3 regions of the Shewanella sp. Iso12 genome follow, and region 2 is predicted to be linked to each of the others. Evidence: riboswitches for the same ligand, from Rfam matches in the RefSeq annotation. Region 2 holds a riboswitch; each other region holds the start of a gene.

Region 1 (3,276 bases), on a different contig from region 2:
CCTGTGGGCAGGTTGCCGTTGGCCAGGCTGGCGAGATATTTGCCGGTTTCCATGTCACGCACCACGGCGCCTATGGTCCAGGCAAACAGCAGTATGTTGATCGCCGGCAACATGGCCATAACGCCTCTGGGGGCGGCGCGCAGCCAAGTGGATATCCCAAGACCGAGGCGCAGAGCCAACAGGCCGGACACCGCCAGGCTGCAAAGGGCGCCATAAACCAAAGACGAACCCACATTGGTATGTTCAAAGGCGCCCAGCACACTGAAGGCCTGACCATTGGCGGCTAATACCTGGGCCCCGGAGTCCAGCATGAAATAGATACTCGCCGCCGTCAGTGTCACTATAGGCAACACCATATCCAGCATGCCGCCGCGGCTGTCGGCCGGGGCTTCCATATCCAGCCCTATTGGCCGGCCCTTGGATTCATCCCAGAGCTTGCCTTCGAGCGCCCGCTGCTCATGCTGTCGCATCGGCCCAAGATCCAGTTGGAAGGCGATGACTACCACCACCATGATCAGGGTAAATACCGCATAGAGATTCATGGGGATCATCTGCACAAAGGCGGCGATCGGGCTCTGCTCTGTCACCCCATGGGCCACGAGTATGCCGCCCACCAGGGCGATGATATAGGCCCCCCAAGAGGAGATGGGCATCAATACGCACACGGGTGCCGCGGTTGAGTCCAGCAGATAGGCCAACTTGGCGCGGGAGATCTGGAATCTGTCGGTCACAGGGCGGCAAATGGGCCCCACCGACAGACTGTGGAAGAAGTCGTCAATAAAGAAGGCAAACACCATCAAGCCGGTGAGCGACTTGGCGCTCTTGCGGCTCTGGCAGCGCCTGGCGGCCCATTCGGCGAAGGCCCGGGTCGCCCCCGAGGCGGTCATCAAGCTGATAAGCCCACCCAGCAGCAGCATAAACAGCAGCATATTAAGGTTATCGCTGTTGGGAGCGCCATCGACCCAGAAGATTTTCAGCACACAGTCAAACAGGTAGCGCAGCGATTGCAGCGGTGAAAACTGCTGTAACATCAGGCTGCCGGCGACTATGCCAACCCCGAGAGAGAGCAGTACTCTACGGGTGATGATCGCCAGCGCAACCGCCAGCAGAGGAGGAACTATGGACCAGGGAGAGTCCGCAAAATGCATGATATTCATGATCTCTTTACACCAAAGAAGGTGGAGATCTACCGATAGGATCGAAGAAACTCAGACCAAGGAGGGCAGAAACTTCTCAGCTCCTTCAGGTAGCGCTCCATAGTGGATGACTATGGCAGTCCTGCACCTGTTAGATACAGAACCAGCAGCTAGGTTTGATGACCTGGCTACTTCGGCGCCGACTCCTTTCCCCGGGCCTCAAAGGCATCACCCTCTTCCCGGTTACTCTTAGGCAGCGCGCCTCTACTCAAAGGTATTCGACTGGCATTCTAACTATCACGGCCCCAATAGCAAGCCAGATTGTGCCTCTGGCGGTAAATATCCCGCCCGGTTGGCATTAAGCCTTTGGCAAGTGACTCATGTCTGGGCTCGCAAATGTCAACTCCGGCTGTTGACGGCAACCACAGCTGCACCTAGGATCGCCCTCCCCTACCGCGACACTGAAATAACAATTAAAGGTGTGCAAATGACTCTGTTACAACGTTTTTGTGTGGCACTCTGTGCCTTGTTCTCCAGCCATTCCATGGCAACGCCCACCCGGTCACCTATACTGCTGCAAGGCGCCATGGATGTCGAAGTCGACACCCTGGTTCAGGCCCTGAAAGACCCCAAACAGACAACTCTTGGTTCCTGGACTTTCTGGCAAGGCACTGTGGATGGCTATCCTGTCATAGTGTCCCGTACTGAAATAGGTATGGCCAATGCCGCCGCCTCCACCACACTGGCGATAGAAAAATTTCAACCCGGTTTTATTATCAACCAGGGCACCTCCGGCGGCCACGACCCGGCGCTGCACCGCGGCGACATAGTATTGGGGAAATACAGCTTCAATATGGGTTCCTATCGCAGCGATCTACACCCCAAAGGCCAGGGCATAGATCCCAAACGCTGGCATAACTTCGATGTCACCATGCGTTTGCGTCAGGATGGCAAGCTGGTGGAACACAAGCGCTTTGATGCCGATCCCAAGCTGCTGGCTCTGGGACAACAACTGGCGTCAGCTTATCGCCATGGCAAGGTAGTGACCGGCGTGATCGGCAGTGCCGATGAGTGGAACCGTGAAGTCGACCGCATCGAGTGGCTGCACCAAACTTATCAAACCTCGGCCGAAGAGATGGAAACCGCTGCGGCCGCCCTGGTTGCCAAGGCATATGAGATCCCTTTTATCGGGATTCGGGTACTCTCCAATACCGACCTGCACGGCGAAGAGTTTGAGCCACAAACCGCTATCCACTGTCAGCAGTTTGTCATTGAGTACACCAAGAAGTTGATCGCAGGTTTGGAAGGTAAATAAGTTTCGAGGACTTCAAAGTAAAAGCCGGTGATATTGTCCACCGGCTTTTGTTTTTTCAGGCCCTCATCTTAAGCTAGCTCGCCGGCGATAAGAAAATGGCCTCCACCTCTTTGGCCAGTGTCTGCCATCCCAGTTTCGAATAGCCTTGCTGGTAACGGTATTCCCAAACCTTGGTTTCCGACTCGGGTGCTTGTTTTCGCTGGATAACCAAGCGGTAGTCATCCATCGTTGGTGACTCTGGCTCCGGCAATGACAGGCTGGCAAAAGTCTGCTTGCTCTCGGCACAGCTCTGGCCGCGATACCGAATAAACACCTGCAAACCCGTATCGAAATCCTTGTCATTAATTTGGGATTGGATCTCGCTGCCGGGCACAGTGTATTCCGTCTCATTCACCAGGCAGAGTCGTTGTTTGTGGGTCTTTCCGACTTGCGCTGTAACATTGGCGAATACGGTTGATGGGCTGGCGACCAGGCTGAATAAACCTATTCCCAGTAGTGTCAGACGGGTCAATTTCATCGGCACACTCCTTATGCAAGATTGATTGGCTCTGGCTCATTCAAGCATAAAAAGCGTCCAGAGACTGCCTCAAAGGAGCAACAAATTGTATCTGCTGTTTCAAAATCACCTACAACTCACCAACATCAAACAAGCGATATTGGCAGATAAAACAAACAATGCGGGCACCACCAGGGGGCCCGCATAATAACTGTCAGACAGGATAACTTGGGTTCAGTCACGCAGCTTGTAGCTGACCTCGACCCTGTCGGAGAAAGTTACCTGGCCATACTCATAGCTCTGGTTGATAGCGCCTTCAGCCATCATGG
Region 2 (3,276 bases):
ATAGGGCAACTGAGTCAGCACATGGTCGATATGATGGCAGCTGGCACCTGTGGATGACAGAATCGTGGTGTCCGATATCGGCGAGCAGTGATCGCCAAACACAGCGCCGGAAAGCACGGCGGCCAGCATAGGCAACATCATGCCACTGTGGCTGCCCATGGCCATATCGGCGGCAATCGGCAACATGATACCAAAGGTGCCCCAGCTGGTGCCGGTAGAAAAGGCGGTAAGCCCAGCCAAAATAAACAGCACGGCCGGCAACAAGGCAAAGGGAATATTGCCACTGGCGAGGCTGGCCATAAACTTGCCGGTTTCCAGTGAGCCTATGATCCCGGCTATGGTCCAGGCAAACATCAGAATATAGATTGCCGGCAACATGGAACGGGCACCCGAGGTAAGCGCCTTGAGGATCATCTTGGCTTCAATCTTCTGGATAAAGGCCAGCAGCAGCGTCACCACCAGGCCGATGGAGGCGCCGAAAAACAGTGACGAGCCCACATCGGTTTTCTCGAAGGCACCTATGATACTGAAAGGCAGGCTTTCTGCCGCCAGGGCATCGGCACCACTGGAAACCATAAAATAGAAGGTCGCCACCACCAAGACACCTATGGGCAGGAACAGGCCGTGCACCTGGCCGGTTTCCGCCTCGGGCAGATCGGCATTGGCACCGGGGGGCAACCCCTTGGACTCATCATAGAGATTGCCCTTGCGGGCGTTGAGCTCGTGTTTGCGCATGGCGCCAATATCCAGCTCCATAAAGGTGACGCACAGCAAGAGCGCCAGGGCAAACAGGGCATAGAAGTTCATCGGGATCATCTGCACGAAAGCACTCAGATGTCCTACTTCAGTAAAACCGTGAGCGGTGAGAATGCCGCCGATAAGGGCGATAATATAGGCGCCCCAACTGGACACCGGCGAGATAACGCACACGGGCGCCGCGGTAGAATCCAAAAGATACGCCAGTTTGGAGCGGGAGATATAGTATCTGTCGGTCAGAGGCCTAGCGATACTGCCCACCACCAAGCTATTGAAGTAGTCATCGATAAACACCGCACAGCCGAGAAACATGGTCAGCAGCTTGGCATCACGGCGATTACGGATATGCTGTCTGGCCCAGTTGGCAAAGGCCCTGGCCGAGCCACTGACGGTGATCAGCGCAGTGATCATCCCCAGCAGCACCAGGAATCCCAGAATATACAGGTTCCAGGCATTGAAAGCGTCATCGTCCCATACCAGGGAAAGCACCCTTTGCCCCAGATAAACCCCGGTGTCCAATACCGACCATTGATTGAGCAACAAGGCTCCAATCAATATCCCCAACCCCAGCGATAACAACACCCGACGGGTGAGGATCGCCAATAAAATTGCCACAACCGGCGGCAACAAAGAGAGTGCCGAATCGGCATAACTTGTTAGTGTCATTGAGTCTTGTTCTTCGTTAAATACGAATGGAGGGCAACTGAACTGGTGGGAAAAGGCAATGGCATACCGAGTAGCACCTGTCCTTTCAGTAGCGCTCCATAGTAACGTCAATCTGTCATCCCGACAGAATATACTATGGCAGTGCTGCCCCTATTTGGTAACAGCCCCAGCGGTGGACCTTGATAAGTCGCAACCACTTCGGCACCAAATCCTTTCGCGATACATAAACGGAATCACCCTGCTTACCGCTACTGATATTTAGTGCGCCTCTACTTCTCAGGACGCCTGATGTCAGGCGTGAGGCACATAAAAACATAGGCGGCTTTGAGGATGCTACCCCAAAGCCGCCTATCGTGACCTAGATCACAGATTAAATCAACTCGTTCAATTTAGGCACAACATCAAACAGGTCAGCTTCCAAGCCATAATCGGCAACCTGGAAGATAGGCGCTTCAGGATCTTTGTTGATGGCCACAATGACTTTTGAGTCCTTCATCCCGGCCAGATGTTGAATCGCCCCGGAGATACCCACAGCGATATAAAGCTCTGGCGCCACGATTTTACCCGTCTGGCCAACCTGCAGGTCGTTGGGAACAAAGCCGGCATCCACTGCTGCCCGCGATGCACCTACGGCGGCGCCCAGCTTATCGGCCAAGGCTTCCAGCATGGCAAAGTTTTCGCCACTACCCATACCGCGACCACCAGAAACAATGACTCTGGCGCTGCCAAGCTCCGGACGAGCCGACTCGGTCAGGCTCTGGGATACAAAGCTGCTCTTGGCGTCAAAGACGCTATCGAGCTGATTGATTTCAGCTGAGCCTGTCTCGGCAACGGCGTCGAAGGCGCTGGCGCGCACTGTGGCCACTTTCTTATCGTCCAGACTCTTAACGGTCGCCATGGCGTTACCGGCATAGACGGGACGGACAAAAGTATCGGCATCAATCACCTTGGTGATCTCCGAAAGCTGAGCCACATCCAGCAAAGCCGCCACTCTTGGCAGTATGTCCTTACCCTGGCTTGAAGCTGCAGCCAGAATGTGGCTGTAGTCGCCACTCAGAGACAAGATGAGTTCACCAATATTGTCGGCAAGATGAGCACCATAGGCAGGGTTATCGGCCAGCAGTACTTTACTGACGCCTTCAAGCTTGGCGGCAGCATCGGCGGCGGCCTTACAATCCTGACCGGCAACCAAGAGGTGAATATCTCCCCCTATGGCTTTGGCTGCGGCGACAACTTTGGCTGTGTCCTGTTTCAGGCTGGCATTATCGTGTTCTGCTATTACTAATACGGCCATTTAGATCACCTTCGCTTCGTTTTTCAACTTGTCCACCAGCTCCTCAACGGAAGCCACCATCACACCCGCCTGACGGCTGGCCGGTGCAGCTACCTCCAACACCTGTACGTGCTGCTTGAGCGCCACTCCCAGGTCATCAATGCTCATGGTCTCCAGCGGCTTGCGCTTGGCTTTCATGATATTGGGCAAAGAAGCATAGCGAGGCTCATTCAGACGCAGATCTGCGGTGACCACGGCAGGCAGAGGCATGGACAGAGTCTGTAAGCCGCCATCCACTTCACGGGTGACCAGCAGAGTTTCGCCTTCCAGCTTCACTTCAGATGCAAAGGTTGCCTGAGGCATACCGGCGAGTGCCGCCAGCATCTGTCCTGTCTGATTGTTATCGCCGTCGATGGACTGCTTACCGAGCAGAATAAGTTGCGCCTGTTCCTTGTCCTGCACCGCCTTGAGCAGTTTGGCAATAGAAAGGGGCACCAGCTCTTCATCGGTTTCGATGTGAATGGCACGGTCGGCACCCAGAGCCAGTGCGGTACGCAGCTGTTCCTGTGCCGCCTTGGGAC
Region 3 (3,276 bases), on a different contig from region 2:
GGTTTTGCATGTTATTTACCTAATTAAATCAGTTTATCTAACCATGAGCGCGGGTGACGCTCCGCTATACTCTCTAAAACGCCAACATTCACAGGGTTCACGTAAGTGCTGTTCAAAACTGAAATGAAACGGCAACACACTTCATGATTAGCAAAAAGTATGCTCTCCACCCGGAGAGGCGCGAACTGTACTGTCTAGGATTCCCAGTGGCGGGATTTAGTTCCTGAAAGACATGGAAAATCCAGAAAATGTCATCTTAAAACCAGATTACATTTGGTACAGAGTCGTTATCGATAGAGACTTATGCTGTAGCGTAATGGCGCTAGCCGGGTCACACACTTAACTCTAAGCCTCTGTCGATACAATCCATTGTACTAGGATTGGGCATTTGTTAACAAATGAAATGTTAACAAATTAATGTTTAACTATGATCTATATCACAAGTTTTTGCGTTACCTATTGAAAGATAAGCATTTTGTATTTTGTCTTACTGTGAGCTTGCTCACGGGGCTAGGGGAATGCAAAAGCCTTTGCTAGAATAAATCCGGTTCATTAGAGACAGATACTACAATGGATGCTGCATTTGAAAGTCTCTGGCAGTACTACCAGAGCGCATGCTTTTTATTGACTCAGTCGTTTTCTTCCGCTGTTCCTTTCGCTATTGTCACCGCCCATAATCCCCTTGGGCAAAAACTCACTTCTTGCCAAAACCGCCTTCTCGATCGGCAGCTACAACACGATATTGATAAGCTGGGCATTCCTTACCGGGCGATCATAGGCGCTGCCGATGATCTCAGTCATATGGAAAAAAGCTGGGCTCTGTTTCTGGATAAGGCCGCGGCAATAGAACTGGCATCAAAGTATCGCCAAAATGCCCTTTACTACGTTGATAGTGGGCTCTTGACCTTGGTGCCTTGCCTGAAAGGGGAGCGAGAGGTGGCGCTTGGACAGTTTGCTGCCAGGGCGCGCCTGGTCAGCGAGTTACCCGAGCTCAGTGACGGATGAGTTGAGGAAATTTCATCCTGCGCAAATTAGCATTGACTTCATAAGGACTTTATTGCTAATTTTTTCATCCCTTTCGCGAGAAAGGAACAGAAGAGGTGCGTTAACTAGGTAGTGAGTCAGAGGAGGCCAATTCTCCAATGACGGCTCATGAGGGAGATTAACGCCGAGGTCGGGATGCGTATTGGCTACGCTTCCGGCCGGTTGGTCAGGCTGAATCCTGGCGACTGTCACCTGGTTTTGGTGGAGAGCTTCTGGTGACGATCGCTGTTTCCCTGCTATGGGGTGCGTTATCTCTGCACCAGGCTCTTCGAACGTTATCTGTTCGGAGCTTAACTCATGAAATCTATTCTCGTTATCGACCTTTCCCTGTTACCTGCCTGTGGGGGAATGCGCTGATGTCTCTTGTTGTTGCCAAGTTTGGTGGTACCTCAGTTGCCGATTATCAGGCGATGAATCGCTGTGCCGATATAGTGCTTGGAAACCCGGCCACCCGTCTGGTTGTGGTCAGTGCATCCAGTGGCGTAACCAATCTGTTGGTGGAGCTGTCCCAGGCAGACATGGGGGATGAGCGCCGTCTCAAGCTATTGAAAGAGATAGCCACCATTCAATACGCAATTCTGGATAAACTTGGCAGACCGGCAGATGTTGCCGCGGCGCTGGATGCTTTGCTCAGCCGCATGGCAACGCTCAGTGCCAGGTTATTGCAGGCGCCGAGTCATGCTATGGTCGATGAGATCCTATCTTTGGGCGAACAGTGTTCTTCAGCGCTGTTTGCCGCGGTATTGAGAGAACGTGGTGCCAAGGCCAGCGCCTTTGATGTGCGCCAGGTGATGCGTACCGATAGCCATTTCGGTAAGGCCGAGCCACAAATCGCCGAGTTGAAGCGACTGGCGACAGAGAAATTGCAACCTTTGCTTGAGCAGCAACTGCTGGTGACCCAGGGCTTTATCGGCGCCGATGCCGATGGCCGAACCACTACGCTTGGGCGTGGTGGCAGCGATTATTCTGCGGCCCTTTTGGCTGAGGCGCTGGAAGCCGATGCGGTCGAGATCTGGACCGATGTAGAAGGGATTTACACCACGGATCCCCGACTGGCTCCCAACGCCAGGCCTATCGCAGAAATCAGTTTTAATGAGGCGGCAGAGATGGCCACTTTCGGTGCCAAGGTGTTGCACCCTGCCACTATCTTGCCGGCGGTGCGTCAACAGATCCAGGTATTTGTCGGCTCCAGTCGGGCACCGGAAAAAGGTGGCACCTGGATCCGTCACCAAGTGGAAGATGAGCCGGTATTCAGGGCCGTTGCGGTGAGACGAGATCAGACCCTACTTAACTTGCACAGTTTGCAGATGTTGCATGCCCAGGGCTTTTTGGCAGAGACCTTTGCCGTGTTGGCGCGGCACAAGATCAGTGTCGATCTCATTACCACCTCAGAGGTGAACGTGTCGCTGACGCTGGACAAAACGGGCTCAGATTCGGCCGGCAAGGGGCTTCTGACCGAAGCCCTGCTGCAGGAATTGTCGCAAAACTGCCGTGTGCGGGTGGAAGATAAGCTGGCTCTGGTGGCCATCATAGGCAACAAGATAGCCACTACTGCCGGGATCTGTCGCCGGGTATTTGAAGTGCTCGAACCCCACAACGTCAGGATGATCTGTCAGGGCGCCAGTCCGCACAATCTTTGTGTCTTGGTGTCGGAAGCCGAAGCCGGTGATGTTGTTGCCGCTTTGCATCGTAACCTGTTTGAAGGGGCTCAGGATGCAGCTTGAACATCTGCCGGTTGGGGAGTTGGCTGCCGGCCAGCCCTTGACCATACCTGTTTATCGCTTCAAAGGTACCAGCGATGCGGCGCCCAGCGTCTATATTCAGGCCAATGTGCATGGCGCCGAGGTGCAGGGCAATGCGGTGATTTTGCAGTTGCTGCAGTACTTCAAGGCTCATCCGCCTCTGGGAGATATCACCCTGGTGCCTCTGGCCAACCCCTTGGGGATTAACCAGAAAAGCGGTGAGTTTACCTTGGGCCGTTTCGATCCCATCACAGGTATCAACTGGAACCGAGCCTATCTGGATCAGGCCGTCCACCTGGATGACTGGTATCTGCAGCATAGTGAGCTGCCGGAGCAAGCACTGTTTGACGCTTTTCGTCGTCTTCTTATTGCCAACTGTGAACAGGCATTGGCCAATCCCTGGGGAGTGACGACCGGGCAGAGATTGGCGCTCAATCTGCAAAAACTGGCGCACGGCGCTAACATAGTGCTGGATCTGCACACCGGCCCC

Evidence for each region. A riboswitch is a leader RNA that binds a small molecule or an ion and turns the genes downstream of it on or off. The one in region 2 is predicted to bind lysine.
Region 1: it holds a riboswitch for lysine, as region 2 does, so the genes downstream of both, HCX89_RS22400 (Na+/H+ antiporter NhaC family protein) here and HCX89_RS02965 (Na+/H+ antiporter NhaC family protein) in region 2, are expected to answer to the same signal.
Region 3: it holds a riboswitch for lysine, as region 2 does, so the genes downstream of both, lysC (lysine-sensitive aspartokinase 3) here and HCX89_RS02965 (Na+/H+ antiporter NhaC family protein) in region 2, are expected to answer to the same signal.

What each region holds. Positions count from the first base shown of each region.
Region 1 is NZ_JAAUHW010000023.1:20,763-24,038, reverse strand. Features, by position in the region: gene HCX89_RS22400 (Na+/H+ antiporter NhaC family protein) at 1-1,157, opposite strand, end outside; lysine riboswitch at 1,240-1,411, opposite strand; gene HCX89_RS22395 (5'-methylthioadenosine/S-adenosylhomocysteine nucleosidase) at 1,624-2,451, shown strand; gene HCX89_RS22390 (hypothetical protein) at 2,525-2,968, opposite strand; gene HCX89_RS22385 (oxidative stress defense protein) at 3,182-3,276, opposite strand, start outside.
Region 2 is NZ_JAAUHW010000001.1:671,572-674,847, forward strand. Features, by position in the region: gene HCX89_RS02965 (Na+/H+ antiporter NhaC family protein) at 1-1,422, opposite strand, end outside; lysine riboswitch at 1,504-1,702, opposite strand; gene HCX89_RS02970 (electron transfer flavoprotein subunit alpha/FixB family protein) at 1,793-2,716, opposite strand; gene HCX89_RS02975 (electron transfer flavoprotein subunit beta/FixA family protein) at 2,717-3,276, opposite strand, start outside.
Region 3 is NZ_JAAUHW010000008.1:86,895-90,170, forward strand. Features, by position in the region: gene arcA (two-component system response regulator ArcA) at 1-10, opposite strand, end outside; gene HCX89_RS14265 (DUF3293 domain-containing protein) at 571-1,005, shown strand; lysine riboswitch at 1,088-1,264, shown strand; gene lysC (lysine-sensitive aspartokinase 3) at 1,401-2,768, shown strand; gene HCX89_RS14275 (succinylglutamate desuccinylase/aspartoacylase family protein) at 2,758-3,276, shown strand, end outside.